DNA from 4 places in the Bradyrhizobium sp. th-b2 genome. Region 3 is predicted to be linked to each of the others. Evidence: predicted binding sites of a transcription regulator. Region 3 holds the regulator's gene; each other region holds the start of a gene.
What was found. The regulator PhoB, encoded in region 3, activates phosphate uptake and scavenging genes when phosphate is short. The targets are predictions, from matches to a motif close to TGTCATNNANCTGTCAT.

Region 1 (7,967 bases), on a different contig from region 3:
GCCTTCGCCGGATGCGATGCTGTCGCCGAGGCCCGCAATCAGCAGATCGCGCACCGCGATCTGCGTCGTCAGGCGCTGGTTGGCGTCCGCGCCGCTTGCGACATCGACGGTCGCGACCGTGGTGCGGCCGTAACGGACGCGCAGATTGACCGGCTCGGCGCAATCGAAGGTCGAGGATTGCGGCCCGTCGCCGTCGTCAAACGACCAGGCGCAGGTCGCACCGACCGGAACCGGGCCGGTGAGGCGAACCACGATCGGGTGATCGATCGGCGTCAGGTAGCTTTCCTTGACGTTGTCGCGGGTGCAGGGCTCGCTGACGCGGCCCTGCAGGTCGATGCAGAGCCGGTTGACCATGTTGCGCGCCCAGCCGCGGCCATCGCTTTGCAGTTCCAGCGCCTGTTCCGTGGCCAGCACGCTGCGGCCAAGCCCGCTTTCGACATGGAGGCGGAAGTCGCGCTCCTCGCGGAACAGGCGGAAGCGGTTGCGGACCTCCCAGGAGATCTGCAACTGACTGTCCTGCGCGTCGGCGGCTGATGCGAATACCGCCAGCAGTGCGCTGCCGAGCAGCACGCTGCAGACCGTCACACGAAACGAAAATCGAACCAGAGAGCCAATCATGGCGCGGTTTGACGTGAGCGGTACGGCGAAAATAAGAGAAGCGGGTGCGGGGATCGAAATACCGGCATCGAAGAGCTGGGACCGAGAGCTGGGACCTGGGGCCGATAACGTCGCTGTTACCGTCTCAGCCGCCTGATCTGCTGCTGCCGGCTTTCGATCGGTTGCCGCACGGTCGCCGAAGCCGTGCAGGCTTGGCTCAGTCGCTTTCGTTCTTGCCAGGGCTTCACCACGTTGAGCCAAAGCTCGCGCATGCCCATGATCGAGATCGAAATCCCGAACGGAATCAGGAAATAGAGGATACGGAACACCACCAGCGTTGCCAGCAATTGTTCCTTGCTGAACTCCGGCAGCGCCACCAGCATTGCGGCGTCGAACACGCCGATCGAGCCGGGGGCATGGCTGGCGAAGCCGAGCAGGGTCGCCAGGATGAACACGACGGCGAGCGAGACGAAGTCGATATGCGGCTCGGTCGGCATCAACAGGTACATCGCAAGCGCACAGAAGCCGAGATCGACCACGCCGATGATGATCTGCAGCAGCGTCAGCCTGGCGGAGGGCAGCACCACCTTCCAGCCGTTCTGGCCGAGCTCGCGGCGCTTCTCGCCGGTCAGGAGCCAGACGAAATAGGCGCCGATGCCGGCAAGGCAGCCGAGCGCGATCAGGCGGTTCATTGCCGGCGGCAGCAGGTCCATTGCCGATGCCGCCGCGGGGTGCCAGGCCATGCCGAAGCCGAGCACGAACAGATTGCCGAGCCAGAACGTCAGGCCCGACAGAAAGCAGATCTTGGCGACGTCGATCGCGGACAGGCCGTAATCGGAATAGATCCGGAAGCGGATCGCGCCGCCGGTAAAGACGGTGGCGCCGATATTGTGGCCGATCGTGTAGCTCGTGAAGCTCGACAGCGCTGCGATGCGGTAGGGGACGTGGGTCTTGCCGATCGTGCGCAGCGCGAAGAAGTCATAGAACGTCAGGGTGCAGAACGCCCCGACCACGCAGAGCGCCGCCAGCGCGATCCGGTGCGGTGCGATGTCGGTCAGCGCGGTGAGGATGATACCGGTATCGACGCCCTTCAGGGTGTGGACCAGCGTCGTGATTGCGAACGCGATGATGAGCACGCTCGCAGCGATCCCGAGCCGTTTCCAGCCGATCTTTTCCTTGAAGCCACGCCCAAGCGTGGTCAGCAGCCGAAGCATTCATCCTCCCGGCAGGGACAATTTCAGTGGGACCCGGTCACGGATAGCGACGGGTAACGGGGCAAACGCACCGTACGCGATGACCCATAAGGCAAAACCGATGCGTTGTGCAGCCCTTGACAAGCCAACCTTCGGCTCACGTTCAGCGTCATTGTCATATTGGCTACATATGGTCTCGCTCTGCGGAATGTGAGTCGCTCGTATCCGTCCGTCGCGGCGGGGACGCGGCATGTTCCGCCGTTCTGCGGCCGTTCCCGGCGATTTCATCCGCATTTTTGCCGATTTTGCCGCCGTCTCGGCACCGGCGCCGGGCAGTCGGCGCGAAGCGAATGGACGATATGCATCAGCACGGGGACGCCGGAGCGCGGCCGCGGCGTTTACCAAAGCGTGAAGTCGCCGTGCACATGCGCGTGGTCCGGCTGCAGACCGCCGCTCGGGCCCGGATGAGCCGCGCAAGACCCGGTCCGTAGGTCTATTGAGGCAAAACGCCGCGCAAGATGGCCGCAGCCGCACGGGCCGGCCGGCATGACGACAGCACACTTCGATCGGTGACGAAGTATTGCGTCGAAACGAAGGCCTATCTCTCGCATTGGTTGCCCAGAGCGAGGACAAGACCATGCAGCAGACATCCCTGAACGTCCGGCGCATGCCGGACGGGAGCGCAGCGTCCCATCGGCAGTCGACCGGCCTTGCGGCAACGTTGACGCTCGCCGCGATGAGTCTCGGTTACGGCGTCGTGCAGCTCGACGTCACCATCGTCAACACGGCGCTCAATGCCATCGGCGGCTCGCTCGGCGGGGGCGTTGCCGAGCTGCAATGGGTGGTTAGCGCCTACACCATCGCCTTTGCCGCCTTCATCCTGACCGCCGGCGCGCTTGGCGACCGGATCGGCGCCAAACGCGTCTTCATGGCGGGCTTTGCGATCTTCACCGCGTCATCGGTTGCCTGCGCAGTCGCGCCCGACGCCGTGACGCTGATCGCCGCGCGCTGCGTGCAGGGACTGGCCGCGGCGATTCTGGTGCCGAACTCGCTCGCGCTGCTCCGCCACGCCTATGCGGATGAGAAGGCGCGGGGACGCGCGGTCGCCGTCTGGGCCGCGGGCGCGAGCCTTGCGTTGACCGCCGGTCCGTTCGTCGGCGGCGCGCTGATCATACTGGTCGGCTGGCGCGCGATCTTCCTGGTCAATTTGCCGATCGGCCTTGCGGGGTTGTGGCTCGCCTGGCGCTTTGCCGGTGAAACCACGCGCCATCAGCAGCACCGGCTCGATCTGCCGGGCCAGCTTGCGGCCATCGCCGCGCTCGGCACGCTGGCCGGCGCGCTGATCGAGGGCGGCGCGCTTGGCTGGGGCAGCCCGTTCGTGGTTGCAGGCTTTGTTCTCGCCACTGTCTTCTCCGTGCTGTTCGTCTGGCGTGAGGCTAGCGCGGCGCAGCCGATGCTGCCGCTCTCGCTGTTCCGCCGGAGGATGTTTGCCCTGACCTCGCTGGTCGGCCTGCTGGTCAACATCGCGTTCTACGGGCTGATCTTCGTGCTCAGCCTCTACTTCCAGCAGGTCAACGGCCTGTCGGCGTTCGCAACCGGTCTGGCGTTCGTGCCGATGCTCGGCGCCGTGCTGCCCGCCAATTTGATCGCGCCGCATGTTGCGGAGCGGATCGGCGCGCCGCGGGCAATCGCGCTCGGCGCCGCGACCTCGGCCGCCGGATGTGCAGGCCTGCTGTTGATAGGCCCGGGCACCAGCTACCCCGCGATCTGCCTGCAACTGCTCGCGATGAGCGCCGGCCTCGGCCTTCTGGTGCCGCCGTTGACGTCGACATTGCTCGGCAGCGCCGAGCCGCAGCATGGCGGCATCGCGGCCGGGGTGCTGAATGCGACCCGGCAGACTGGCAGCGTGCTCGGTGTCGCGCTGTTCGGCTCGATGGTCAGCCGGTCCACAGCCTTCATCGCCGGCCTGCATGCAGCGCTCGTGATCTCCGCCGCATTGCTGCTTGCGGCCGCCGCGCTGATCTGGATCGGTGCATCATCACAAGCGCGGCAATGATTGAACCGGCGATTGCACGGCGGCCAGCCTGCATCTAACGTTGCACCATCGGCGGACGCCGCCTACGGGGGCCGATCAGATGCCTGCGCCAATCGACCGTCGCCTCTTGCTGCAGCGCGCCGCCATGCTTGGCGCTGCGCTGCCATTCGCCAGTCTGATCGGTTCGGCGCGAGGACAGGCGCCCGACCTGGTCGCGCGCAGGGTGTTCTTCGACAATCCCGACTACCTCAATGTCCGTCTCAGCCCGGACGGGACGCAGCTGTCCTATGTCGCGCCGCTCGATGGCGTGAACAACCTTTGGGTCGCCCCGCTTTCCGATCTCAAGGCGGCGCGGCCGGTCACGCACGTCACCGATCGCAACATCTCGGCAGGCTATCGCTGGGCACATACCAACCGCCATGTGGTGTTCTTCCGCGAGCGCGACGGCGACGAGAACTGGCGCGCCGCGAGCGTCGACATCACCGACGGGAAGATTGTGCCTCTGACGCCGGAGACCGGTGTCAAAGCCTTCGTGCAGGAGTCCGATCGCAAATTCCCCGAGGAGATGCTGCTGCGGCACAACCAGCGCGACAAGCGCTACTTCGACCTGTACCGCGTCAACATCGTGACCGGCACGAGCGAGCTCGTCCACGAGAACCGCGACTATGTCGGCTTGATCACCGACAGCGCGTTCCAGCTGCGCCTGGCATATCGCCTGATCGCCGACGGCTCGGCCGAGGTGTTCGAGCGCCGTCCGGACGGCAGCTGGGCGCCCTTCATGACGGTGCCGATCGCCGACACCGACACGACGCAGATGCTGGATTTCAGCGCCGACGGCAAGACGCTGCACCTGATCGATTCACGCGGCCGCGACAAGGCGGCGTTGTTCGCCCTCGACATGGCCACGCGCCAGACCACGCTGCTTGCCGCCGATGATGATGCTGACATCGTAAGGGCGATCTTCGACGAGAATCGCCGGCCATTGGCGGCGCTGGCGATCACCGACCGGATGCACTGGCATGCCGTCGATCAAAGCGTCGCCAGGGACCTCGCCGATCTGAGCCGCTATGGTGCCGGCGACATCAGCTTTGTCAGCAACTGCGATGATCTCCAGCTGGGCACGGTCCATTTCGAGCGCGACACCGAGAGCGGAGAATACGCGCTGCTCGACCGCCGCACGCGTGAGGTGCGCAAGCTGTTCACGCAGCGCCACACGCTTGACGGCGTTGCGCTGCGCAAGCTCGAGCCGGTCGTGATCCCCTCGCGCGACGGCCTGCGCCTCAACTGCTATCTGACCCGGCCGGTCGAGGCCGAGGCCGGCCGGGTGCCGCTGGTGCTCGTGATCCATGGCGGGCCGTATTATCGCGACAGCTGGGGATTCAGCCCGGTCCATCAATGGCTCGCCAGCCGGGGCTATGCGGTGCTTGCGGTCAACTACCGCGGCTCGACCGGCTTCGGCAAAGCCTTCGTCACTGCCGCCGACCACGAATGGGGCGGCAAGATGCACGACGATTTGATCGATGCGGTCGATTGGGCGATCGCACAAGGTATCGCCGATCCGAAGCGCGTCGGCTTCTTCGGCGGCAGCTATGGCGGCTATTCGGCATTGATGGCGGCGACCAAGACGCCCGATGTGTTCGCTTGCATCGTCGATCTGTTCGGCATTTCCAACCTCGTCACCTTCATGGCGACGATCCCGCCCTACTGGGGCCCGTGGATCAGTGTCTGGAAAAACCGGCTCGGCGATCCCGACACCGAGGCCGGCCGTGCATTCCTGGTCGAACGTTCGCCGCTGACCCACATCGACCGTGCCATCAAGCCGATCCTGATCGCGCAGGGCCTGCGCGATGTCAGGGTTGTGGCTGCCGAGTCCGAGCAGATGGTCAATGCGCTCAAGCAGCGCGGAGTACCCGTGACCTACGTCACATTCTCTGACGAAGGGCATGGTTTTGTGCGGCCGGAAAACCGGCTTGCCTTCTATGGCGTCACCGAAGCGTTCCTTGCCAAGCATCTCGGCGGCCGTTGCCAGCCAATCGGAAACGATTTCGCCGGCTCGTCACTCAAGGTCGAGACCGGAGCTGAACTGGTGCCCGGGCTGCGCGGCTGAGACGAATTGCAACTCGGGATTGCCGTATTCCCTGACGATATGTCCTGCGTTCAAGGCTTTTTCACCATGCGTGGAACCTTGTTGCAGTGCGGTTACCGTTCGTACACGAATGCGCTGGTTTTTATAGGTCCATAAATGGGGCCTATAATGTATCGCGTTTTGACCTGTCTCACTTTGGAACATGACTGGCGGCTGGTCGTCCTTGGCGGAGTGATCTGCCTGCTCGCCAGCGCCGTCGCGATCAGCCTGTTTCACCGTGCCCGCGCCGCAGAGGGCCGCGCCCGCGAGATCTGGATCGGTCTTGATGCGGCGGTGGGCGGTTGCGGGATCTGGGCCACCCATTTCGTCGCCATGCTGGCGTACGATCCTGGCATCGAGGCCGGATACAACATTCCCATCACGCTGCTGTCGCTGGTGCTTGCAGTTGCGATCCTGGCCGTCGGATTGGCCGTCGCCACGCTCGACGAGCGCTGGTGGACGGTGGCGGCCGGTGGCGCGATCGTCGGCGCAGGTGTCGCGGCGATGCATTACACCGGCATGCTGGGCCTGCAGCTGCCTGCGCGCATCGTCTGGTCGCCCGGTATCGTGGCCGCATCGATCGCATTCGGGAGCCTGTTTGGCGCGCTCGCGCTTGTCGTTGCCACGCGTGGCGAAAGCCTTCGCACTACTCTGGCTGCGACCGGCCTTCTGACCGTTGCGATCGTCTCGCATCATTTCACCGCGATGGGTGCGGTCACCCTGGTCCCGGATCCGACGATCGTTCCCGACGGGCTTTCGGTCTCGCCGCGCGTGCTTTCGTTCATGACTGCGGTTGCGGCCTTCGCCATCCTCGGCCTGTCGCTGATCGCTTCCATCCTCGATCGTCGCGCCAAGACCGAGCTTCACAAGCAGAAAGTGGTGCTGGATACCGCGCTCGAGAATATGTCGCAGGGGCTGTGCATGTTCGATGCCGATGGCCGCATCATGCTGTTCAACGAGCGCTACAGCGAGATCATGGGGCGCAACCGCGTGCCGCTCAAGGGACGCCTGCTGATCGACGTCCTGCAGGACCTGCATTCCATCGGCGAGTGGGACGGCGATCCCGAGGAGTTCTGCGATGTTCTCGTTGCCGAGGCAAAAGCCGGCCACAGCGCGACGCGGATCGTCAGCCGCAATGATCGCGCGATCCGCGTGGTCGACCAGCCGATGAAGGGCGGCGGCTGGGTCGCAACTTTCGAAGACATCACCGAATGGCAGCAGGCCCAGGAACAGATCTCGCACATGGCGCGGCACGACGCGCTGACCAACCTGCCGAACCGGACGCTGTTCCGCGAGCAGCTCGAGAAGGCCTCGAGATTGGCCAAGCGCTCCGACCAGCTCGCCGTGCTCTGTCTCGACCTCGATCATTTCAAGGAGATCAACGACACGCTCGGGCATCCGATCGGCGACGCGCTGCTGCGCGAGGTCGCGCGGCGGCTCGGCGAATGCGTGACCGAGCATGACACCGTGGCGCGGCTTGGCGGCGACGAATTCGCCATCGTGCAGTTCTGCAGCAACTGCGAACCATCAGTCGTGTCGCAGCTCGCAAGTCTCGTGGTCGAGCGGATCGCCGCGCCCTACGAGATCGGCGGCCATCAGCTCGTGATCGGCGTCAGCATCGGCATCTCGCTCGCACCCGAAGACGGCAAGGGTCCCGACGAACTGCTGCAAAAGGCCGATCTGGCGCTGTACCGCGCCAAGGCCGACGGCCGCGGCACCTATCGGTTCTTCGAGACCGGGATGGACGCGCGCGCGCAGGCGCGCCGCCTGCTGGAGCGCGACCTGCGGCTGGCGCTCGAGCGCGACGAGTTCGAGGTCTATTACCAGCCGATCCGCGATGTCGTGGGCGATCAGGTGGTCGCCTTCGAGGCGCTGGCGCGCTGGAACCATTCACTGCGCGGCCTGATCGCGCCCAACAATTTCATTCCGGTCGCCGAGGAAACCGGGCTGATCGTTCCGCTTGGCGACATCGTGCTGCGCAAGGCCTGCGCCGATGCCGCAGGCTGGCCCAAGGACA
Region 2 (7,967 bases), on a different contig from region 3:
TCGCGCCATGCCTAATTCCGTGATGTCCAATCCTGCGGTGTCCAATCCGGAAATCAGGCTGACCGCCGAGGCGGACCTGCCCTCGATCACCGCGATCTATGAGCAGGCGGTTCGCTTTGGCACCGCGACCTTCGAGCTGATCCCGCCCGACCTCGCCGAGATGACCCGCCGCTGGAGGGCGCTGATGGATGGCGGCTTCCCCTATTTCACAGCAGAGCTCGACGGCCGCGTCGCCGGCTATGCCTACGCCGGCCCCTACCGGCCGCGGCCGGCCTATCGCTTCACGGTCGAGAACTCGGTTTATCTGGATCCCGCGCTCCATCGCCGCGGCGTCGGCCTCAAGCTGATGGAGCGCCTGATCGCCGAATGCGACGCGCGCGGCTTCCGGCAGATGATCGCGGTGATCGGGGATACGGCCAATGCCGGCTCGATCGGGCTGCACCGCCGCTGCGGTTTTGAGATGATCGGGACCCACCCGGGTGTCGGCCTGAAATTCGGCCGCTGGCTCGATACCGTGATGATGCAGCGCGCGCTCGGCGAAGGCGGCGCGACCGTGCCGGCGGATTAGCGCAACGAACCTGTAGCCCGGATGAAGCGGCGAGCTTGTCCTCGCTAGACCAGCGACAGCTTGCGGTCGATCACCAACAGCACGCGTTCGAGTTCGTGGCCGCGGCGCAGGATCAGGCCCGTCGCCGAAATCACGCTGTACATGCCCTGCTTGCGCGCAAGCCGGGGATCCTTCTCGATCCGGTAGATCGGCATTTCGGACGCGCGCCGAAACACCGAGAACACGGCACGGTCCTTCAGGAAGTCGATCGCATAGTCGCGCCACTCGCCGTCGGCGACCATGCGGCCGTAGAGATTGAGAATGCGGTTGAGCTCTGGTCGATTGAAGGTCACGCGGTTGGGCTGCGGGATCGCGGCGGCGGGGCGCGCCGCGGCGCGGCTCCCGCTCGGATCAGTGTCCTCCGAGATCAGACTCATCGAGCGCCTCCTGTCATCCCCGTGACGATCATGGTCCGAAAGCCGGTCCCCCCTTTTCGGGATCGTCACAACGCTGACATGATTGCGCTAAGCGAGGGGGCCTGCAAGGGGCCGTTCGCGATGCAACCAGGTCTTAACCACGGTCTGGCGCGGCGGATTATCCGGAAAACCAGAGAGTCACGGGAACGTTAGCGGAATCATATTGCTGCCCCACTTCCGCCCATCGCCCGCCCCGCTGCCCTGCGAAAAGAGAATCCTGCGTTGGCCCGGTCCTTTCGGTTCCGGATTCCTCAGCCCCCAGCCCCCCGGGGCCGTCGGGATCGGGCCTGTTCGCAGGGGAGTTAATCCCAACACTGGGCCAACGAAAGTTGGTCCTTTTTGTTTTTGGGAGCCTGCTCGAGGCACGCGCGATCGCGACGTGCGCAGAGGCTCACCGCGTTCGGTTCAGTATATCTCTGGATGCATGTCGGCCGCCTCCCGCGTGGGCTGCACGACAAGCTGCGTGTCGCCAAATCAGGCGACCGACGGAAGCTGGCGCCGCAAGACGCTAGCGAAGCGAGGTGAAGGCGGCGCCGAGCATCGGGCCCGGCTTGTCGCGATTGCCGTCCTGGACATACACCGCCGCGGCATCGACGCCATCGCGCGTAATGTTCTCCAGCGGCACGGTCCAGCTCCCGGACGAACCGTTCCAGTCACCGACCTTCAGGAGATTGCGCACCACATTGTGATACGTGATCTCCTGGCCGCGGTTCTCGCCGCGCGCGATCGAGATCGCCACCGACTTCGAGATCGAGCAGATCCAGACTTCGCCGCGCGACACTGCGGGCGACTTCGACGCGGCCACCGAAACGTTGATCTGCTTGCCGGTCAGCGTCAGCGTCACCGGCACCGACATCACGCTGCCGCTCTTCTCGGTGTCCTTGATGGCGCTCTCGATGCTCGCCCGATCGCTGCCGATCACATGCGCGGAGCCATTGATCACGGCCTGCGGCGTGTAGACGTCGCGATCGCCGCGCATGTGCGAATAGGCTTTCTGGCGCGCGCTGAAACGGGAATCGGCCAGCGTGTCCTTCCAGCCGAGATAGTCCCAATAGTCGATCGGCATGCTCAGCGCGATGACGTTGGGGTCCTTGGCGAGATCACCGATGATCTTGTCCGCGGGCGGACAGGACGAGCACCCCTGCGAGGTGAAGAGTTCGACGACAGCACGCGGATCGGCGTGAGCGGGGCGGATGACTGCAACGATCGCGCAAATACCAAGAGCGCTGGACCATCGCGAGATCGAATTATAGGCCATCATCGCTGTCATACTGCGAACCAGTCGTGATGATTTCCATCCGTAATTGTACGGAGCATGAAGTCTGTCCCTGAACTTGCGTGCCCCAAAACGCGAGAAAGCGGCCTTGTCATAGGCCGCCTTCTTTTTAGTCGCCACTCACTAAGCGGTGAGGCACCGATCACAAATCCGCGTTAGGCCGCGAGTTTGCGCAGCACATAGTGCAGGATGCCGCCGTTGCGATAGTAATCGAGCTCGTCCAGCGTATCGATACGGCAGAGCAGCGGGACGTCCCGCTTGCCGCCGTCGGCGGAGACGACCTCGGCGGTCAGGGTCTGGCGCGGCTTGAGGTCGCCCTGCAGCCCGCGGATCGTGACCTTCTCGTCGCCCTTCAGGCCGAGCGAGGACCACGACGTGCCGTCCTGGAAGGTGAGCGGAAGCACGCCCATGCCAACCAGGTTGGAGCGATGGATGCGCTCGAAGCTCTGGCAGATCACCGCGCGCACGCCGAGCAGGCGCGTGCCCTTCGCAGCCCAGTCGCGCGACGAGCCGTTGCCGTATTCGGCGCCGGCGAACACCACCAGCGGCACTTCCTCCTGCTGGTACTTCATCGCCGCGTCGTAGATCGACATCTCTTCGCCGTCGGGCCAGTGCTTGGTCAGACCGCCTTCCGGAATATTGCCGTCGGCGCCCTTCAGCATGAAGTTCTTGATGCGGATGTTGGCGAAGGTGCCGCGCATCATCACTTCGTGGTTACCGCGCCGCGTGCCGTACTGGTTGAAGTCGGCGGGACGCACCTGGTGCTCGCTGAGGAACTTGCCGGCGGGCGAGGTCAGCTTGATCGAACCGGCCGGGGAGATGTGGTCGGTGGTGATCTTGTCGCCGAACATCGCCAGGATCCGGGCGTCGGCCACGTCGTTGACCGGGTCCGGCTGCTTCTTCATGCCTTCGAAATAGGGCGGGTTCTGCACATAGGTCGAGCTCATGTTCCAGCGATAGGTCTCGCTTTCCGTGGTCTTGATCTTGCGCCAGTTGGTATCGCCCTTGAACACGTCGGCGTACTTCTTCTTGAAGATGGTCGCGGTGACGTACTTCTTCATGAAGGTGTTGATCTCCTTGGTGGTCGGCCAGATGTCCTTCAGGAACACCGGCTTGCCGTCCTTGCCGATGCCGAGCGGCTCGACCGCGAGATCCTTCGTCACGGTGCCGGCAAGTGCATGCGCAACCACCAGCGGCGGCGAGGCGAGATAGTTCGCCTGCACGTCCGGCGAGACGCGGCCTTCGAAGTTGCGGTTGCCCGACAGCACGGCGGCGGCAACGATGCCGTTTTCGTTGATCGACTTCGAGATGTCTTCCGGCAGCGGGCCGGAGTTGCCGATGCAGGTCGTGCAGCCGAAGCCGACCAGGTTGAAGCCGACCTTGTCGAGATCGGTCTGCAGGCCGGAATTGGCGAGATATTCCGCCACCACCTGGCTGCCCGGCGCGAGCGAGGTCTTCACCCACGGCTTGGCCTTCAGGCCCTTGGCGGCCGCCTTGCGCGCCAAGAGGCCGGCGCCGATCAGCACGCTCGGATTCGAGGTGTTGGTGCAGGAGGTGATCGCCGCGATCACGACGTCGCCATGGCCGAGATCGAAGTCACGGCCCTCGACGGCGAAGCGCTTCGTCTCACCCTCGGGCTTCTTGTACTCGCCGACCAGCGCGGTGGCGAAACCGGTCGACACCGCGGGCAGCGCGATGCGGCCTTCGGGACGCTTCGGTCCGGCCATCGACGGCACGACGTCGCCGAGGTCGAGCGTCAGCGTGGTGGTGAACACCGGATCGGCCGACTTGGCGGTGCGGAACAGACCCTGCGCCTTGGCATAGGCCTGCACCAGCTTGACGCGATCGGCTTTGCGGCCCGAGGTCTTCAGGTAATCGATGGTCGCGGCATCGACCGGGAAGAAGCCGCAGGTCGCGCCGTATTCGGGTGCCATGTTGCCGATGGTTGCCTTGTCCGCGACCGACAGGAAATCGAGGCCGGGACCGAAGAACTCGACGAACTTGCCGACCACGCCGAGCTTGCGCAGCATCTGGGTGACGGTCAGCACGAGGTCGGTCGCGGTGACGCCTTCCTTGAGCTGGCCCTTGAGCTTGAAGCCGACCACCTCAGGCAGCAGCATCGACAACGGCTGGCCGAGCATGCAGGCCTCCGCCTCGATGCCGCCGACGCCCCAGCCGAGCACGGCGAGGCCGTTGACCATCGTGGTGTGCGAGTCGGTGCCGACCAGCGAGTCAGGATAGGCGACCTCGAAGGTGCCGGTCTTCTTGCCGACCGTCATCTTCTCCTTCTTGGTCCAGACCGTCTGCGCGAGATATTCGAGATTGACCTGGTGGCAGATGCCGGTGCCGGGCGGCACCACCGAGAAGTTCGAGAACGCCTTTTGGCCCCACTTCAGGAACTCGTAGCGCTCCTGGTTCTGCTTGTATTCCTCGGTGACGTTCTTCGCGAACGCCTTGTTGTCACCGAAGAAGTTGACGATCACCGAGTGATCGATGACGAGATCGACCGGCACCAGCGGGTTGATCTTCTCGGCATCGCCGCCGAGGTTCTGCATCGCGTTGCGCATCGCCGCGAGATCGACCACGGCCGGGACGCCGGTGAAATCCTGCATCAGCACGCGCGCCGGGCGGAAGGCGATTTCGTGCTCGAGCTGGCGCTTCTTCAGCCACTTCGACACCGCAACAATATCTTCCTTCTTGACGGTGCGGCCATCCTCGTTGCGCAGCAGGTTCTCGAGCAGAACCTTCATCGAATAGGGCAGCTTCGAAATTCCCTTCAGTCCGTTCTTCTCTGCCTGGGGCAGGCTGTAATAGACGTAGGACTTGCCGCCGACCTTCATGGTCTTGCGGCATTTGAAGCTGTCGAGCGAGGTCATGCGAGGAATCCCAATTTTCAGTTATACCCGGCAAGGGTAACTAAACACCGGCGAACGACACTGGCCGAGGGATGGCCTGGATGGCTTGCGGCCGCCGATTGTGTGTGCTGCATCAAGTTCCGGGCTTATAGAACCTTTCTAGAAGCACCGCCACACCGACAAGCGTGCGACAGCGTTGCGCGACCCAAAAATTCTCACGCGGTAGCGAAAGATTTCAGAGGGCTGTGACAAGACGAACCATGCAGCTCTCCGGACGAAATCTGAAATGCGTGCGCGGCGGACGCGAGGTGTTTTCCGGCCTCGATCTGTCGGCCACAGCCGGCGAGGCGCTCGCCATCACGGGCCCCAACGGCGCGGGCAAGACCTCGCTTCTGCGCGTGATCGCCGGGCTGCTGGTTCCCGCCGAGGGTTCGATCGCGCTTGAAGGCGGCGACGCCGAGCTCAGCCTGCCCGAACAGGCCCATTATCTTGGCCACCGCGACGCCCTGAAGCCGGCGCTCAGCGTTGCGGAAAATCTTTCCTTCTGGCGGGATTTCCTCGGTGGCGAGACGGAGGACGCCGGCCGCTGCCTTGCCGCCGTGGCGCTCGACCACGCCGCGCATCTGCCGGCGGCCTACCTCTCCGCCGGCCAGCGCCGCCGCCTCTCGATCGCGCGCCTGCTCTCGGTGCGGCGGCCGGTCTGGCTGCTGGACGAGCCGACATCGGCGCTCGATGCGGCCGGACAGGAGCTGTTCGTCGGGCTGATGCGTGATCACCTCGCCAGCGGCGGCCTGATCGTCGCGGCAACCCATCTGCCGCTCGGCATCGCCGCGCGCGACCTGCGGATGGGAGGCGCGATATGAGGGCGCTCTTCCTCTTTTCGCCCAGCACCGGTCTCACAGTCCCCTCCCCCCTTGCGGGGGAGGGTCAGGGAGAGGGGTGCCACACGACGTGCTCTTTCCGCCTATCCCTAAACGACGCTGGACCGAGATTGCACGAGCGAGTTTCCCATCGACGATCGCGCCCGGGGCCACCCCTCTCCCCAGCCCTCCCCCGCAAGGGGGGAGGGAGCACAGCGAGCACGCCGCACGATGTGGATTCAGGCGGCGACCACAGCGGAGGCGCGGCATGAGCGCGCTTGCTGCATTGATCCGCCGCGACATCCGCATCGCGCTGCGCGTGGGCGGCGGCGCGCTGATCGGGGTCTTGTTCTTCCTCACCGTCACGGTGCTGATGCCGTTCGCGGTCGGGCCGGATCTGGCGCTGCTGTCGCGGCTCGGTCCCGCCATTCTCTGGCTCGGCGCGCTGCTGGCGAGCTTGCTCACGCTCGACCGGCTGTTCACGGCCGACCATGAGGACGGCTCGCTCGACCTCATCGTGATGAGCCGGACGCCGCTGGAACTCGCCTGCGCCGCCAAGGCGCTGGCGCATTGGATCGCCGCCGGCCTGCCATTGATCATCGCGACGCCGGTGCTCGGCCTGCTGCTCAATCTCGACGGCACGGCGACACTTGCGGTTGCGGCGACCTTGCTGGCGGGAACACCAGCGCTGACCTTCACCGGCATGATCGGCGCGGCATTGGCGGTAACGCTGCATCGCGGCGGGCTGCTGCTCGCGGTGCTGGTGCTGCCGCTGTCGATCCCGGTGCTGATCTTCGGCGTTGCGGCCTCCCAGGCGGCGATATCGGGGCCGCTGCCCTTTGGAACACCGTTCTCGATCCTCTGCGCGCTGTCACTTGCCAGCCTCGTGATCGGCCCGTTCGCCGCCGCCGCGAGCCTGCGGCACGGGCTGGACTGAAATGGGCAAGATCAAATTGGGCAAGATCAAATCTCGACGAGAGCAGTTCGGCCAATTGCCTGCGACACAGCGGACGACTATCAGGGTGCCATGACGCTGACCGACTTCGCCAATCCGACCAAGTTCCTGGCGCTGACCGCGCGGATCCTGCCATGGCTTGCGGGCGTGACCGCGATCCTGCTCGCGATCGGGCTCTACGGGTCGGCCATGGCGCCCGACGACTACCAGCAGGGCGCCACGGTGAAGATCATGTTCATCCACGTGCCGAATGCGTGGCTGTCGATGTTCGTCTGGGGCGTCATGAGCGTGGCCGCGCTCGGCACGCTGGTGTGGCGGCATCCGCTTGCCGACGTCGCGGCGAAGGCCGCAGCTCCGATCGGCGCCGCCTTCACCTTCCTTGCGCTCGTCACCGGCTCGCTATGGGGCCGGCCGATGTGGGGCACCTATTGGGAATGGGATGCGCGCCTGACCTCGGTGCTGATCCTGTTCCTGATGTATCTCGGCCTGATTGCGCTGTGGCGCGCGGTGGAGGACCCGTCGCGCGCGGCGCGGGCGGCAGCCGTCCTGACCCTGGTCGGCGCGATCAACATCCCGATCATCAAATTTTCGGTCGACTGGTGGAACACGCTGCACCAGCCGGCCTCGGTGTTTCGTGCGGGCGGGCCGACGCTCGACAAGGCGTTCCTGTGGCCGCTGCTGGTGATGGCAATAGCGTTTTCGTTGCTCTTCATCACCTTGCATCTGGCGGCGATGCGCAACGAGATCCTGCGCCGGCGCGTGCGCAGCCTGCAGATGATGCAAGCTAACCAACAGGCGGCATGACACGATGTCGCTTGGTCCCTACGCCTCCTTCATCGTGACGTCCTATGCGCTGGTCGCGGCGGTCGTGCTGCTGTTGATCATCTGGATCAGCGCCGATTATCGCCGGCAGCAGGCCCGCCTCAGGGAGATCGAGGCCAGCGGCGTAACGCGCCGCTCCGGCCGCAGCGCGGCGGACATAAGATGAGCGAGCAGGC
Region 3 (7,967 bases):
ACACCCGGGTCGGCGTGATCGGCGGCGTCATGCTGGCGCTCGGCCGCGCACTCGGCGAGACCATGGCGGTGACCTTCATCATCGGCAACTCGTTCCGCATCTCGTCGTCGATCTTCGCGCCGGGCACCACGATCTCGGCCGCGATCGCCTCCGAATTCGCCGAGAGCGACGGCCTGCACCAGTCCGGCCTGATCCTGCTCGGCTTGCTGCTGTTCGTGCTGACCTTCTTCGTGCTCGCCGGCGCGCGATTGATGCTGATGCGGCTTGAAACGAAGGCGGGGAAGTAACGCCATGAACCCGATCTACAAATCCCGCCGCCGCAGCGACATCGTCATCCGCGCACTCTGCGTCGGCGCGGCGTTGTTCGGCGTCACCTGGCTGGCGCTGATCCTGTTCACTCTGCTCTACAACGGCCTCGCCGGCCTCAGCGTGCAGCTGTTCACCCAGAACACGCCGCCGCCCGGCTCGACCGAAGGCGGTCTGCTCAACGCCATCGTCGGCTCGGTCATCATGACCGTGATCGGCGTCGGTATCGGTGCGCCGCTCGGCCTGTTCGCCGGCACCTACCTCGCCGAATACGGCAAGAACGACAAGCTCACCTCGGTGATCCGCTTCATCAACGACATCCTGCTCAGCGCGCCCTCGATCATCATCGGCCTGTTCATCTATGGCGCGGTGGTGGTGCCGATGCGCGGCTTCTCGGCGATCGCAGGCGCGCTCGCGCTCGCTGTGATCGTGATCCCGGTGGTGCTGCGCACCACCGAGGACATGCTGCTGCTGGTGCCCAATCCGCTGCGCGAGGCAGCCTCCGCGCTCGGCCTGCCGCGCTCGCTGGTGATCAAGCGGATCGCTTATCGTGCAGCGCGATCCGGTCTGATCACCGGCGTGCTGCTGGCGACCGCCCGCGTTGCCGGCGAAACCGCGCCGCTGCTGTTCACCGCGCTGTCGAACCAGTTCTTCAGCTGGGATTTGACCAAGACGATGGCCAACCTGCCGGTGACCATCAACAATTTCGTGCAGAGTCCCTACGCCTACTGGAAAGAGCTGGCGTGGAGCGGTGCGCTGCTCATCACATTCACTGTGCTCGCGCTGAACATCGGCGCGCGCATCCTTGGTGCCGAAAGGGCCGCAAAATGACCGAGCTTTCCGTCTCCACGACTGTCGCGAGCCACGTTCCCCAGGTGCCGCTGCCGGAAGCGCCGCCGAAAGTCACGGTGCGCAACCTCAACTTCTATTACGGCGAGCACCACGCGCTGAAGAACATCAACCTGACGCTCGGCACCAACCGCGTCACGGCGTTCATCGGCCCGTCCGGCTGCGGCAAGTCGACCCTGCTGCGCATCTTCAACCGGATGTACGATCTCTATCCGGGTCAGCGCGCGGTCGGCCAGCTGATGCTGGACCAGACCAACATTCTCGATCCCAAGCTCGACCTCAATCTGCTGCGTGCGCGGGTCGGCATGGTGTTCCAGAAGCCGACGCCGTTCCCGATGACGATCTACGAGAACATCGCCTTCGGCATCCGCCTCTACGAGAAGATCTCGAAGTCCGAGATGGACGACCGGGTCGAGAAGGCGCTCCGCGGCGGCGCGCTGTGGAACGAGGTCAAGGACAAGCTGAACGCTTCCGGCCTGTCGCTCTCCGGCGGCCAGCAGCAGCGGCTGTGCATCGCGCGCACCGTGGCGGTGCGTCCCGAGGTGATCCTGTTCGACGAGCCGTGCTCGGCGCTCGACCCGATCTCGACCGCCAAGGTCGAGGAGCTGATCCAGGAGCTCTCCGAGGATTACACGATCGCGATCGTCACCCACAACATGCAGCAGGCGGCGCGCGTCTCCGACAAGACCGCCTTCATGTATCTCGGCGAGCTGATCGAGTTCGACGACACCAACAAGATCTTCACCTCGCCGAGCGATCGACGCACGCAGGACTACATCACCGGCCGGTTCGGCTGAGGAGACAAGCGATGGCTTCTGAACATACCGCCAAGGCATTCGACAGCGACCTGCAGGAGTTGACCCGCCTGGTCGCCGAGATGGGCGGCCTCGTCGAGCGCATGATCACCGAGTCGGTCGACGCGCTGATCCGCCGCGACGTCGCGCTGGGCAAGCGCGTGGTCGCCGCCGACATCGAGATCGACAATCTGCAGCGCGTCATCGAAGAGCGCGCGGTGCTGACGATCGCTCGCCGCCAGCCGATGGCGATCGACCTGCGCGAGATCGTCAGCGCGATGCGCGTCGCGACTGACCTCGAGCGGATCGGCGACCTCGCCAAGAACATGGGCAAGCGCGTCGCGGCGCTGGAGAGCGATTTCCAGCCGCTGAAGCTGATCCGCGGCCTCGAGCACATGACCGACCTCGTGCTGTCGCAGGTCAAGTCGGTGCTCGACGCCTATGCCGCGCACGATCTGCCGGCGGCGATGAACGTCTGGAAGGGCGACGAGGAGGTCGATGCGATCTGCACCTCGCTGTTCCGCGAACTGCTCACCTACATGATGGAGGATCCGCGCAACATCTCGTTCTGCATCCATCTGATGTTCTGCGCCAAGAACATCGAGCGGATCGGCGACCACGCCACCAATATCGCCGAGACCGTGTTCTACATGATCGAGGGCCAGCAGATCACCGACAAGCGTCCGAAGGGCGATATGACCAATTTCGCCACCACGGTGCCGGGCAACTAGGGCATGATCCGCATCGGCGGAACCGGATTGTCGTCGCGACAAACCGTTTCCCACGGGGAATATGCTCAGGGGTTGAGTGTTTCGGTTTGCGTTTGGGCAACGGATCACCACAGAGAAAGAACTTAGACCGATGAGCGCACGCATTCTGGTAGTCGAAGACGAGGAAGCGCTGACGACACTGTTGCGCTACAACCTCGATGCGGAAGGCTACGACGTCGAAACGGTGGGACGCGGCGACGACGCCGACACCAGGTTGAAGGAGCGCATCCCCGACCTCGTTGTGCTGGACTGGATGCTGCCGGGCCTGTCCGGCATCGAGCTGTGCCGCCGCCTGCGGGCGCGGCCCGAGACCAAGCAGCTTCCGATCATCATGCTGACCGCGCGCGGCGAGGAGAGTGAGCGCGTGCGCGGGCTTGCCACCGGCGCCGACGATTACATCGTCAAGCCGTTCTCGGTGCCCGAGCTGCTGGCGCGGGTGAAGGGCTTGCTGCGCCGTGCGAGCCCGGAGCGGCTTGCCACCGTGCTGACCTATGGCGATATCGAACTCGACCGCGAGAAGCGCCGCGTGGCGCGCTCCGGCCGCCCGATCGATCTCGGGCCGACCGAATATCGTCTGCTCGAATTCTTCCTCGAGCATCCCGGCCGGGTGTTCAGCCGCGAGCAGCTGCTCGACAGCGTCTGGGGCCGCGACATCTATATCGACGAGCGCACCGTCGACGTGCATATCGGCCGCCTGCGTAAGTTGCTCAATCCGGGCCGCGAGCAGGATCCGATCCGCACCGTGCGCGGCGCCGGCTACGCGCTCGACGACCGCTTCGCGAAGGCCGAGCCGCAGCCGTAACGGCCGTGTGGCATTCATAAACCGCAACACGTTGTCGTCCCGGCGAAAGCCGGGACCCATACGCCGCGGCCGGCGCAATCGGCACGCGGCCAGACGGCTTTCAAACAACACCCATTCGTGGTTATGGGTCCCGGCCTGCGCCGGGACGACGCCGGTGATGCATCCGGGCTACGGTTCTCACAAAAAAATCCCCGCTTTCATGGGGATTTCTTTTTCAGTCCTACGCCAGTTTCCCGAGTGCTCACTTGATCTGCGGTTTCGCCGACGGCCGGCGGCGATCGCCGGCGGGCTGGTAGGCGACGCGCGAGTGGTGTGCGCAATAGGGCAGGCCGCCGAGCGCCTTGCCGCCGCAGAAGAAGAATTCCGGGCTCGATGGATCGCCGACCGGCCAGTGGCAGGTGGCTTCGTTCAGCTCGAGCAGCGACAGCCGCTGGCTCATCGGCACCACGTTGTCGTAGGAGATCGGATCGGGCTCCATCTCGACCTCGAAGGCATGCGCCAGCGCGGTGTTGCCGCGCGAGACCGGACGCGCCACCCGCATCATGTGCTGGGCGGGGCGGGCCTTGCGCTGCCGCGGCGCGGCCGTGGAGGGGGCCTTGGCGCGGCCGGAGAGGCCGAGCCGATGCACTTTGCCGATCACGGCATTTCGCGTCACATTGCCAAGTTCCGCGGCGATCTGGCTGGCCGAGAGGCCAGACTCCCAGAGCTTCTTCAGCTGCTCGACGCGATCGTCGGACCAGGTCAATACAGTCATCGCATTCTTCCTTTCGCATGGCGCCGGCCAGTCATTGGAGCGACGCTGCGAGCCAAATCCGGGTCAAAATCCCAGCGGCCAGAATCCCTTAGCCCTCGCCGGGCGCGGTCTTGCGCCCGAACGTTTACGTGTGACACGAAGGCTACTTAGAGGGTCCAGTACTGCCGCACGAGATGTCGTACCCGACAGGCCAAACGCTACAATATGGCGTGACTCTGGCGCAAGAGTCCGCGGCCGTGCGTCCACATGTTCCCACAAAGTTAAGCACTGTAATGAGGCTTTTCCACCGCACCGGAATGCTCCGGATTGCGCTCGTTTCGCATCGCAGGAAGGCCGGCAAAGGCCGGCTCCTGGCGATTGACACCTACTGGCCGCAGCATAGAATGGCTGCACGTGCCGCCCGCAAAGGCGGCCGTTTTGTTTTCCGAAGCTGGCCGTTGCTGCACTGGCGTCAAGGCGCGCACGGCAATTGTCGGCTTCAAACCGGCAGTGAACGCCATGACCAACAGCGCCTCGTCGCATCTGCTCCCCGTCTTCGCCCGGGTCGATCTCGGCTTCGAGCGCGGTGAGGGCGCCTGGCTGATCGCAACCAACGGCGACCGCTATCTCGACTTCACCTCGGGCGTTGCGGTGAACGCGCTCGGGCACGCGCATCCGCATCTGGTCCAGGCGCTGCAGGAACAGGCGACCAAGCTCTGGCACATGTCGAACCTGTTCAAGAGCCCGGACGGCGAGGCGCTGGCCGCCCGGCTGTGCGAGCAGAGCTTTGCCGACTTCGTGTTCTTCTGCAATTCCGGCGCAGAGGCGATGGAGGGCGTGATCAAGCTGGTCCGCCATTATCACTTCTCCAAGGGCCATCCCGAGCGCTACCGCATCATCACCTTCGAAGGCGCCTTCCACGGCCGCACGCTGGGCACGCTGGCTGCGACCGGCTCGCCAAAATATCTCGAGGGTTTTGGCCCGCCGATGGACGGCTTCGACCAGGTGCCGCACGGCGACATCGAGGCCGTCAAGAAAGCGATCGGCCCGCACACTGCCGGCATCCTGATCGAGCCGGTGCAGGGCGAGGGCGGCGTGCGCTCGGCGCCGCAGGCGTTCTTCAAGGCGCTGCGCGCGCTCTGCGACGAGCATGGCCTGCTGCTCGCATTCGACGAGGTGCAGACCGGTATGGGCCGCACGGGCGATCTTTTCGCCTACAAGCGCACCGGCGTGACCCCTGACGTGATGTCGCTGGCGAAGGCGCTCGGCGGCGGCTTCCCGATCGGCGCGGTGCTGGCGAGCGCCAAGGCGGCTGAGGGCATGGCGCCGGGTTCGCACGGCTCGACCTTCGGCGGCAATCCGCTGGCGGTCGCCGCGGCCAATGCCGTGCTCGACGTGATGCTGAAACCCGGCTTCTTCGAGCACGTGCAGAAGATGTCGCTGCTGCTCAAGCAGAAGCTAGCCTCCGTCGTCGACCGCTATCCGTCCGTGCTGGCGGACGTGCGCGGCGAGGGGCTGTTGATCGGCGTCAAGGCCGTGGTGCCCTCCGGCGACCTGATCGTCGCGCTGCGTAACGAGAAGCTGCTCACCGTTGGCGCCGGCGACAATGTGGTGCGCTTCCTGGCGCCCCTGATCGTCACCGAGGCCGAGATCGACCAGTCGATCACAGCGCTCGAGCGCGCCTGCTCTGCGCTGGCGGCAACCCAGCCGAAGAAGGCGGCGGGATGATGAGCAAGCCTGTCCGCCACTTCCTCGACATCGACGAGGTGCCGCTCGCCGAGCTGCGCAACATGCTGTCCGCTGGCGCCGCCATGAAGGCGGCGCGGAAGGCGCATGAGAAGGGCAGGAAGCCGCTTGAGGGCAAGACGCTGGCGATGATCTTCGAGCGCCCGTCGACCCGCACAAGGGTGTCGTTCGACGTCGGCATGCGCCAGCTCGGCGGTGAAGCCATCATGCTGACCGGCGCCGAGATGCAGCTCGGCCGCGGCGAGACCATTGCCGACACCGCGCGCGTGCTGTCGCGCTATGTCGATGCGATCATGATCCGCATCCTCAACCATGACGCGCTGCTCGAGCTCGCGGCGCATGCCACCGTGCCTGTGATCAACGGCCTGACTCGGCGTTCACATCCCTGCCAGGTGATGGCCGACCTCATGACCTATGAGGAAAATCGCGGTTCGATCGAGGGCAAGACGGTGGCCTGGACCGGCGACGATAACAACGTGCTGGCCTCCTGGGCGCACGCCGCCGAGCGCTTCAAGTTCCAGCTCAATGTCGCGACCCCGCCGGAGCTCTCGCCGAAGAAGCCGATGCGCGACTGGATCAAGGCGACCGGCGCTCCGATCGTGCTCGGCACCGATCCGGAAGCCGCCGTGCGCGGCGCCGACTGCGTCGTCACCGACACCTGGGTGTCGATGGGCGACAAGGAGGGCGAGCACCGCCACAACGTGCTGAAGCCCTATCAGGTCAATGCCAAGCTGATGTCGCTCGCTAAGCCGGACGCACTGTTCATGCACTGCCTGCCCGCGCATCGCGGCGAGGAGGTCACCGACGAGGTGATCGACGGCCCGCAATCCGTGGTGTTCGACGAGGCGGAAAACCGCCTGCATGCGCAGAAGGGCATTCTGGCCTGGTGTTTCGACGCGGTCGCCTAGTCGTAGGTCACTAACGTTGTCGTCCCGGGCAAGCGCAGCGCGACCCGGGACCCATAACCACCGCTGTCAATTGTTGTGAAGGCTGGGGCCTCAGCTGGATGCATCAACCGACAGTGGTGGTTATGGGTCCTGCCCCAGTGCGCAATTGCGCACAAGGCAGGGACGAAGAGTTCGCGTTTAGCTCAACCCCTTTATTTCATGGTTCGAGACCCCAGATAGAGCGCCATGGTTTCACAATCCCCTGACATCAAAATCACGCCCGAGGCGCCGGTTCGCGCGCCGTCAGCGGTTCCTGTCGACGATGCCGTGCTGGCCTTCGAGGTCGGCGCGCTGGATCTGCGCGGCCGGCTGACCCGGCTCGGCCCCGCGCTCGACGAGATCCTGCACAAGCACGATTATCCGCCCGCGGTGGGCAAGCTGCTCGGCGAGGCCATCGTGCTGACCACGCTGCTCGGCTCGTCGGTCAAGTTCGAGGGCCGTTTCATCCTGCAGACCCGGACCGATGGTCCGGTCTCGCTGCTGATCGTCGATTTCCAGGCGCCCGACCGGCTGCGTGCCTATGCGCGTTACGACGAGGCGCGCCTCAAGACTGGTCAGAGCTCGGGCGAGCTGCTTGGCAAAGGCCATCTCGCGATGACCATCGACCAGGGCGCGAACACCACCAGCCGCTACCAGGGACTGGTCGCGCTCGACGGCGGCGGCCTCGAAGAGGCGGCCCACGAATATTTCCTGCGCTCGGAGCAGATTCCGACCCGGGTGCGCCTTGCGGTCGGCGAGGAGATGCGCGGCGGCGAGGGCGGCAAGTTGCACTGGCGCGCCGGCGGCATCCTGCTGCAATTCCTGCCCAAGGCGCCCGAGCGCGCCAAGCAGGCCGATCTGCACCCCGGCGATGCGCCGGAGGGCACGGCCACGCATCACGTGCCTGACGATGACGCCTGGGTCGAGGGACAGTCGCTGATCTCGACCGTCGAGGATGTCGAGCTGATCGATCCCGATCTCTCTGGCGAACGGCTGCTCTACCGGCTGTTCCACGAACGCGGCGTCCGCGTCTTCAACCCG
Region 4 (7,967 bases), on a different contig from region 3:
GATGCATTCGCTGAAGGACGTGCCAGGCAATGAGGAGACGCCGGGTCTCGTCCTTGCCGCGATGCTGGCGCGTGATGCCGCCAATGACAGCCTCGTGCTGCGTCCCGGCCTGTCGCTGGATGCGTTTCGCGCCTCGCGCGGCAAGGGCTTCATGATCGGCACCAACGCCGTGCGCCGCGCCGCCTATCTGCGCCGGCTGTTTCCGGAAGCGACCGTGATCCATTATCGCGGCGCCGCCGACACGCGGGTGGCCAAGCTCGATCGCGGCGCCAAGCAGCGGCTGCCCGATGGCGGCGAGGTGGGGCCGGCGGACGCGCTGGTGATGGCGCGCTCCGGTCTCGAGCGCATCGGCATGACCGCGCGCATCGCGCATGATTTCTCGGTCGATGAGATGCTCCCCGCGGTCGGCCAGGGTATCGTCGCGGTCGAATGCGTCGAGACCGACTGGGCGACGCGTGCGCGGCTCGGGCGGATCGACAACGCGCCGTCGCGGCTCGCTGCCGAGGCCGAGCGCGAGGTGCTCTGGGTGCTCAACGGCCATTGCAATTCGCCGATCGCCGGCCACGCCACGCTTGCGGGAGCTGAGATGACGCTGCGCGCCTCGGTGCTCGACGAGGCCGGCGCCGGCTTCATCGAGGTGACGCGGCGCGGACCCGCGGACCGCCCGCGCGAACTCGGCCGCGCCGTCGGCATGGAGCTGCTCGCGAAGGGCGCCGCCGAGATCATCGCCCGCACCCGGGTCGAGGAATAGCGCCGCCGTTACGCCCGCAGCGGCCAGCTGCCGATGATGCGGAAGCGGGATGCGGCATCGGTCTGCTTGAACAGCGCGATGCGGTCGACTGCAAGTCTCGTGAGCTCGATCGCCGCGAACCGCTCGCGGAGCCGCGCCACGATCGGGCCGCGCCGCTCGTCGCTCAGCCGCCCGGTCAACGTCATGTGGAAGCGGAATTCCTCCATGACGTAGGGATAGCCCCAGCGGTCGAGATAGTCGCGCTGCCGCTCCGTGAGCCGTTCGGGCTTGCGCCGCGCGCGATCGTCCGGCCTCAGCGACGCGCGGAAGGCGTCGAATTCGGTGACGCAATCGGCGGCGAGCTGCTGGAGTTCGTCGGAGCGCTTCGCCGGGATCACGGCGATGAAGTCGCTGATGGCATCGACAACAGGCTCGATCACCGGAATGCGCCGCGCGCGGCCGGCAAAGGCGGCGCAGGCGTCGACAAGCTCGGCCTCGCTCCTGCCGTCGGCAAGCGCAGTCGGCGCCTTCAGCGTGGCGTGAAAGCCGTATTTGCGTGGGTCCTCCATGACCTCGCGCCAATCGGGCGCGACGCCATCGGGAAACGGCAGCTCGGCGTCCGACACGGCGTCATAGCCGAGCAGCGTCGACCCGAAGCGGTGCAGGGCGCTGTCGGGGGACGGCGCATAGTAGATCGCGTAGCGCGGAGTGGGGGCCATGGCAGCAGAATAGAGCCTGACTATGCCGCCGCAACCGTCTTGCGCGGCGCGAGCGTGTGAACGAGGCAGCTCGCATCCGCCAGATGCACCAGCCGTCCGGCTGATATCACGGCGACGATGCGCGGCCGCAGCGGCACCTTGTCGTCGACGATGACGATGTCGGCGCGGCGGCCTGCGGCCAGTATGCCGCGATCGGCGAGCCCTGCGGCGCGCGCCGGCGCCGACGAGATCAGGTCCCACGCCCTGGCGAGCGGCAGGATGCCGTCGGCGGCGAGGCGGAACGCTGCGAGCAGCTGCGCCGGATAATAATAGTCCGACGCCAGCACCGAGCAGAGGCCCTTGGCGATCATGTCAGACGCCTTGGTCCAGCCGGTGTGGCTGCCGCCGCGCACCACATTCGGCGCGCCGAACACGATGAAGTCATCAGCATCAGCGGCATCGCGCGCGGTCTCCTCGTTGACGGGGAATTCGGCAATGGCCGTGCCCAGCGCGCGAAACTCCCGACGCATCGCCGGGCTGTTGTCGTCATGCGAAAGCATACGGACATCAGCCGCGCGTGCTGCGGCAGCCAGTCGCGCGATCGAGGCCGGCACCTCTGGACGGCGCGCGACGACCCGGTCGATCAGCTCGTTGAAGGCCTCGAGCGAAAGCCCGGCGCGTTCGGCCGACTGGTTGCGCTTCTTCGGCTTGACGTTGCTGTGGTCGTTGAAGGCGAACAGGTCGATGCGGCCTTCTGTGAGCCATTGAATGATCTCGGGCTCGGCGTCGAGATTGTGGGTCTCATGACGCAGATGGAAGCGCGTATCGGCGGCGAGAAGCGGCCGCAGCGCCTCGATCGCATCGAGCAGCTTGCGCGCATTCTCCGCGCTGCGCAGGCCGGGCTCCCACGACCAGGTCGTGCCATGGAACACGGTGGTGATGCCGTTGGCGATCGCCTGCCGGTCGCTGTCGACAAGCGCGACGTCGGTCGGGAAGTCGACGTCCGGGCGCGGCATCATCTGCCGCTCGAACGCATCGCCGTGCAGATCGATGATGCCAGGCAGCACCAGGAACCCGCCGGCATTGATGTGGAGGGCGGCGCGGCCTTGTTCGGCGTCAAGCGCGCCGATATCGCGGCCCGCGGTCCGCAGCGAGGTCTCGACCAATGCGCCGTCAACCAGCGTGCGTCCGCCCTCGATGAAAATGTCGGTCACGATGCGGCACTCCGTTGTTTGGCCTGTGATTGGGATACGGCCTCGGCCTCATACTTGTCGAGGAATTCCTCCACCGCGAGCTTGCGAAAGTCGGGCAGGACACGGCGAAGCCTCTCGTGATCCCAGTCCCACCACGCCAGCGCAACGAGACGATCCGCGACCGCTTCGGAGAAGCGCCGCTTGACCGGCCGCGCCGGATTACCGGCAACGATGGTATAGGCGGGTACATCCTTGGTCACGATCGCGCCGGCGGCAATCACGGCGCCGGTTCCGATGTTGCGGCCCGGCAGCAGGATCGCGCCGTGACCGATCCAGACGTCATGGCCGATATGCACGTGATGCGCACGTCGCCAGTTGAAGAAGTCGGTGTCGTCGCTCTCGCCGGGAAAATAAGCGCTGGCGCGGTAGGTGAAATGCGCCTGCGTCGCGCGATGCATCGGGTGGTTGCCGGGATTGATCCGGGTCATCGCCGCGATCGAGCAGAATTTTCCGATCGAAGTGTAGGTGATCTGGCTGTCGTTCACGACGTAGGAATAGTCGTCCACGCTGACTTCAAGCAGGATCGTGCGCGCACCGACCTCGGTATATTTGCCGAGCTTGCTCTCGCGGACCGACGCAGTCGGGTCGACGGTCGGCACAACCGAGAGTGTTTTTCCGGCCATCAGGCCTCCGTAATTCTTGTAAATCTCTGGCTTCCGGGAGATGCGCGCTCGTCATCAGGATGCTTGATGACAACATCATGACGTCACGATGACGGCAAGAGAGCGGTGTGGACGATCGCCGCACCGCAACGTCACGTCACATAACTGTTAAACACCGGGGATAGCGATGGCCCAACACGGCGCGGTTGGAGCATTACATGCTGGTGGTGGAAGGTTTGACGTGCCGGTTCGGCACAAAAGCCGCAGTCGACAACGCATCCTTCTCGATCGCGCCGGGCAGCTTTGTCGGTGTGATCGGCCGCTCCGGTGCCGGCAAGTCGACCCTGTTGCGGATGATCAATCGTCTCGCCGATCCGACCTCCGGCCGCATCCTGTTCGAAGGAACCGACGTGACTGCATTGCGCGGCAAGGCGCTGCGGCAGTGGCGGGCGCGCTCGGCGATGATCTTCCAGCAGTTCAACCTTGTCGGCCGTCTCGACGTGCTGACCAACGTGCTGATGGGCCGGCTGGCCCAGATCCCGTCCTGGCGTTCGTTGGCGCAAGCCTGGCCGGAGCAGGACAGGGCGCTCGCGATGTCCGCGCTCGATCAGTTCGACATCGCCCAGCTCGCGGCGCAGCGCGCCGACCAGCTCTCCGGCGGCCAGCAGCAGCGCGTCGCGATCGCCCGCGCGCTGGTGCAGGAGCCCGACATCATCCTCGCCGACGAGCCGATCGCCTCGCTCGATCCGCGCAACACCAAGATCGTGATGGATGCGTTGCTGCGCATCAACAAGCATTTCGGCATCACGGTGCTCTGCAATCTGCACTCGCTCGACCTGGCGCGGACCTATTGCGATCGCCTGGTCGGCATGGCGGCGGGGCGCGTGGTGTTCGACGGCGCCCCGGCGGCGCTGACCGATCATATCGCCCGCGAGCTCTACGACCTCGAGGCCAACGACGTCATGGGCGGCGCGCCAATGCCCGCGCCCGACGGCGCGTCCGTTCCGGCACTCGGCACCGCAGCCGCGGCTTGAGCGTCGCGCGTTTTCCGATCTGAATGGCCGAGCATTTTGCCCGGCCAACAGGTGCAACCATAATAAAGAGGGGTAGTCATGTTCACTCGTCGCATCATTCTGGCCGGCGTCGCCGCGCTGGCGCTCTCCGGTTCCGCATCCGCGCAGGACTGGAAGGCAAAATATCCGGAGCTCACCTTCGCGGTGGTGCCGGCGGAAAACGCCTCCGGCGTCACCGAGCGCTGGACACCGTTCGTGGCATATCTGTCGAAGGAGCTCGGCGTGAAAGTCACGCTGCGCATCGCCAATGACTACGCCGCCGTCATCGAAGGTCAGCGCGCCGGCAACATCCAGATCGCCAGCTACGGCTCGGCCTCGTTCGCGCGCGCCCGCCTGACCGGCGTCAAGACCGACGCGTTCGCCAACGACATCAACGCCGACGGTTCGACCGGCTACTACTCGGTGTTCTTCGTCAAGGCCTCGAGCCCGTACAAGAGCGTCGACGACCTGAAGGGCAAGAACCTCGGCCTGGTCGATCCGAACTCGACCTCGGGCAACAACGTGCCGCGCTTCGAGCTAGACAAGATGGGCATCGCCGACGCTGACACCTATTTCGGCAAGGTCGTGTTCACCGGCAGCCACGAGAACGCCGTTCTGGCGCTGGCGCAGGGCACCGTCGACATGGCTGCCAACCAGTGGACCAGCGACGACGATTCGACGCTCGCGCAGATGCTGACCAAGGGCATGCTGAAGAACGCCGACGACTCGGCGATGAAGAAGGACGATTTCCGCATCATCCACAAGTCGGCGCCGATCATCAACGGACCCTATGCCTACAACGCCGATCTGCCCGAGGACCTGAAGGCCGCGATCGCGAAGGCCTTCTTCGAAGCCCCGACCAAGGACAAGGCCGCGTTCGACCGTCTCTCCGACGGCCAGAAGAAGGGCTTCCATCCCGCCACCACCAAGGACTGGGATGGCACGATCGAGCTGATCAAGTTCGTCGACGCTCTGCGCAAGAAGAAGGCGAGCTGATCGTTCACCTGACGTCACGAGGCCGGGCCTGACAGCCCGGCCTTTGTTCTCAACTCCGAACCGGACTGGCACGCGTCGATGGCGACCGCCGTATCCATTCTTCCGGCGCAGCAACTGGCAACGCTGGAAGAGGCCTACCGCAGGTCGGTCTCGCGCAAGCGGCTGAAGGTCGCGCTGGCGGCGGCAATATTCTGCGCGGCCTTGGTGATCGCCGCGTTCGGCGCGGAAGTGAACCTGCGCACGCTGTTCACCTATTTCGGCAACTTCGTCAGCTATTTCGACCGCATTCTGACGCTCGAATCGGGCGCGCGGGTGTGGACCGATTTTCCCGAATGGTTCTGGGGCTGGAAGAAATGGTTGAGGATGCTCGGCGAGACCGTGCTGATCAGCTATGTAGGCACGCTGACCGGCGCGGTGTTTGCCTTCGCTCTGAATTTCTTCGCGGTCCAGAACACCTCGCCGGCGCCGTGGCTGCGCTTTGCGGTGCGCCGGCTGCTTGAATTCGCCCGCACGGTGCCCGGCATCGTGTTCGCGCTGATCTTCGTGATCGCGTTCGGCCTCGGGCCGATGGCCGGCGTGCTGGCGATCGCGATCCACTCGACCGGTGCGCTGGGAAAACTGTTCGCCGAGATCGTCGAGAACGCCGACATGAAGCCGGTCGAGGGCATCCGCTCCACCGGCGCGAGCTGGCTGTCCTGCATGCGCTTTGCCGTCCTGCCGCAGGTGTCGGCGGGCTATGCCAGCTACGCGCTGCTGTCGAGATCAACGTCCGCGAAGCCTCGGTGATGGGTTTTGTCGGGGCCGGCGGCATCGGCCAGGAGCTCGTGGTCGCGATCCGCAAGTTCTACTATTCCGACGTCAGCGCCATCCTGGTCACCATCATCATCACCGTCTTCATCATCGACATCTCGACCGGCTGGCTGCGCGGCCGGCTGTTCGGCAAGGAGACCCGGCGATGAGCCAGCTGCCGAAGCCGGACACCGGCGCGCTGCGCGCCAAATATCCCGACGCATTCGACCGGCCCGCCGCGGCGCGGCTGGCGCTGCCGGCCATGATCGTGGCGGCGCTTGCGGTCTTTGTGTACGGCCTGGTCGATCTCGACTTCTCGCCGTCCAGGCTGATCGCGGGCCTGAGCCAGCTCGGCTGGATCACCATGCTGATGATCCCGCCGAATCCCGGCGCGTCATTCCCGCTCTACATGCAGGCGCTCGGCGAAACGCTGTCGATCGCGCTGCTCGGCACCACGCTTGCGGCGTTGCTGGCGCTGCCGGTCAGCCTGCTGGCGGCGCGCAACATCATCCCCTCGAACCTGATCCGCTTTCCGGTACGCCGCTTCCTCGATTCGATCCGCGGCGTCGACACCCTGATCTGGGCGCTGGTCTGGATCAACGTCGTCGGCCTCGGGCCGTTCGCCGGCGTGCTCGCGATCATGGTGTCGGACTTCGGCGCGTTCGGAAAACTGTTCTCCGAGGCGATCGAGGCGGCCGACCGCAAGCAGGTCGAGGGCATCCGTGCCTCCGGCGGCAATACGCTGCATGAAATCCGCTTCGGCCTGCTGCCGCAGGTGTTGCCCGTGATCGCAGGCCAGGTGCTCTATTTCATCGAGTCGAACACGCGTTCGGCCACCATCATCGGCATCGTCGGCGCCGGCGGCATCGGCCTGCAACTCGCCGAGCAGATCCGCGTGCTGGAATGGCAGAAGGTGTCGTTCCTGATCCTGATGATCCTGATCGCAGTCGCGGCGATCGACTTCATCTCGAGCAAGCTGCGCTTTGCGATTATCGGTCAGCGCGCTGTGGTGTAGTTTCTTCTTCGCCTCTCCCCGCGGCGCGGGGAGAGGTCGGAATTTTCGCGCAGCGCAAATTCGGGTGAGGGGGACTCTCTGCGCACTCCAAGCTTTCGAATTTGCGGAGATAGCCCCTCACCCCGACCCTCTCCCCGAGGGAGCAGAGAGATCAGCCGTTCTCGACCAGAAACTCCACGCGCTCGGCGGCGAAGCGCGAGCGTTTGGTCACCAGCGGCTGGTCCAGCATGTCGACGTCGGTTGCGTCGACCACCAGCACCGGCCGTCCCAGCGGCAGATCGAGACGTGCAGCATCGGTGGCATCGGCGATTGCTGCGGTGATTCGGGTCGAGGCGCGATGGTAATCCCTGACGCCGTAATGCCCGAGCAGCTTGGTCATCGAGCGGACGTTGGCGAACACGTCGCCGGCATCGGGAAACCGCTCGGCCGACAGCCATGTGGTGGAAACGCAGATCGGCGTCCGGTCGGCGAGGCGCACCGACTCGATTCGGATCAGCGGCGCGCCGATCTTCAGGCCGAGCTCGCGCGCGATCTCGCGGTTGGCGATATCCTCGCCGGCCTCGATCATCTGGCCGCGCGGCTCGTGGCCGCCGGCGCCGACGATCTCCGAAAACCTTGTGCGTGACCGCAGGGGATAGGCGAGGCGTTGGGCCTCGACATAGGTGCCGCTGCCGCGCTCGGCGCGCACCAGGCCGCGCTCGGCCAACGCGGCGAGCGCCCGCCGCACGGTGTGGCGATTGACCCGGTAAGTCTCGGCGATCTCCATCTCGCCCGGCAGCTTTTCGCCCGCGGCAAAGCGGCCGTCAGCGATGCCGCGCTCGATGCCGTCGGC

Region 1: K359_RS0148690 (YbhN family protein) is a predicted target of PhoB. The motif match lies at 1,964-1,980, and genes of this name have one in related genera.
Region 2: K359_RS0122305 (DUF2794 domain-containing protein) is a predicted target of PhoB. The motif match lies at 1,048-1,064, and genes of this name have one in related genera.
Region 4: phnC (phosphonate ABC transporter ATP-binding protein) is a predicted target of PhoB. The motif match lies at 3,371-3,387, and genes of this name have one in related genera.

What each region holds. Positions count from the first base shown of each region.
Region 1 covers NZ_KE384569.1:87,175-95,141, forward strand. The annotation lists gene K359_RS0148685 (hypothetical protein) at 1-618, opposite strand, end outside; gene K359_RS0148690 (YbhN family protein) at 735-1,811, opposite strand; gene K359_RS0148695 (MFS transporter) at 2,428-3,846, shown strand; gene K359_RS0148700 (S9 family peptidase) at 3,926-5,932, shown strand; gene K359_RS0148705 (EAL domain-containing protein) at 6,080-7,967, shown strand, end outside.
Region 2 covers NZ_AUGA01000018.1:114,514-122,480, reverse strand. The annotation lists gene K359_RS0122310 (GNAT family N-acetyltransferase) at 38-568, shown strand; gene K359_RS0122305 (DUF2794 domain-containing protein) at 613-984, opposite strand; gene K359_RS0122300 (thioredoxin family protein) at 1,532-2,293, opposite strand; gene acnA (aconitate hydratase AcnA) at 2,455-5,175, opposite strand; gene ccmA (heme ABC exporter ATP-binding protein CcmA) at 5,415-6,017, shown strand; gene ccmB (heme exporter protein CcmB) at 6,283-6,951, shown strand; gene K359_RS0122280 (heme ABC transporter permease) at 7,042-7,773, shown strand; gene ccmD (heme exporter protein CcmD) at 7,778-7,957, shown strand; gene K359_RS0122270 (DsbE family thiol:disulfide interchange protein) at 7,954-7,967, shown strand, end outside.
Region 3 covers NZ_AUGA01000007.1:280,400-288,366, reverse strand. The annotation lists gene pstC (phosphate ABC transporter permease subunit PstC) at 1-287, shown strand, start outside; gene pstA (phosphate ABC transporter permease PstA) at 292-1,137, shown strand; gene pstB (phosphate ABC transporter ATP-binding protein PstB) at 1,134-1,952, shown strand; gene phoU (phosphate signaling complex protein PhoU) at 1,964-2,680, shown strand; gene phoB (phosphate regulon transcriptional regulator PhoB) at 2,811-3,521, shown strand; gene K359_RS0113880 (GcrA family cell cycle regulator) at 3,763-4,275, opposite strand; gene K359_RS61220 (hypothetical protein) at 4,536-4,775, opposite strand; gene K359_RS0113875 (aspartate aminotransferase family protein) at 4,774-5,982, shown strand; gene argF (ornithine carbamoyltransferase) at 5,982-6,908, shown strand; gene K359_RS0113865 (Hsp33 family molecular chaperone) at 7,134-7,967, shown strand, end outside.
Region 4 covers NZ_AUGA01000019.1:80,284-88,250, reverse strand. The annotation lists gene hemC (hydroxymethylbilane synthase) at 1-751, shown strand, start outside; gene K359_RS0122965 (DUF1045 domain-containing protein) at 760-1,449, opposite strand; gene K359_RS0122960 (alpha-D-ribose 1-methylphosphonate 5-triphosphate diphosphatase) at 1,470-2,642, opposite strand; gene K359_RS0122955 (chloramphenicol acetyltransferase) at 2,639-3,304, opposite strand; gene phnC (phosphonate ABC transporter ATP-binding protein) at 3,502-4,317, shown strand; gene phnD (phosphonate ABC transporter substrate-binding protein) at 4,396-5,331, shown strand; partial or broken gene phnE (phosphonate ABC transporter, permease protein PhnE) at 5,410-6,290, shown strand; gene phnE (phosphonate ABC transporter, permease protein PhnE) at 6,287-7,135, shown strand; gene phnF (phosphonate metabolism transcriptional regulator PhnF) at 7,287-7,967, opposite strand, start outside.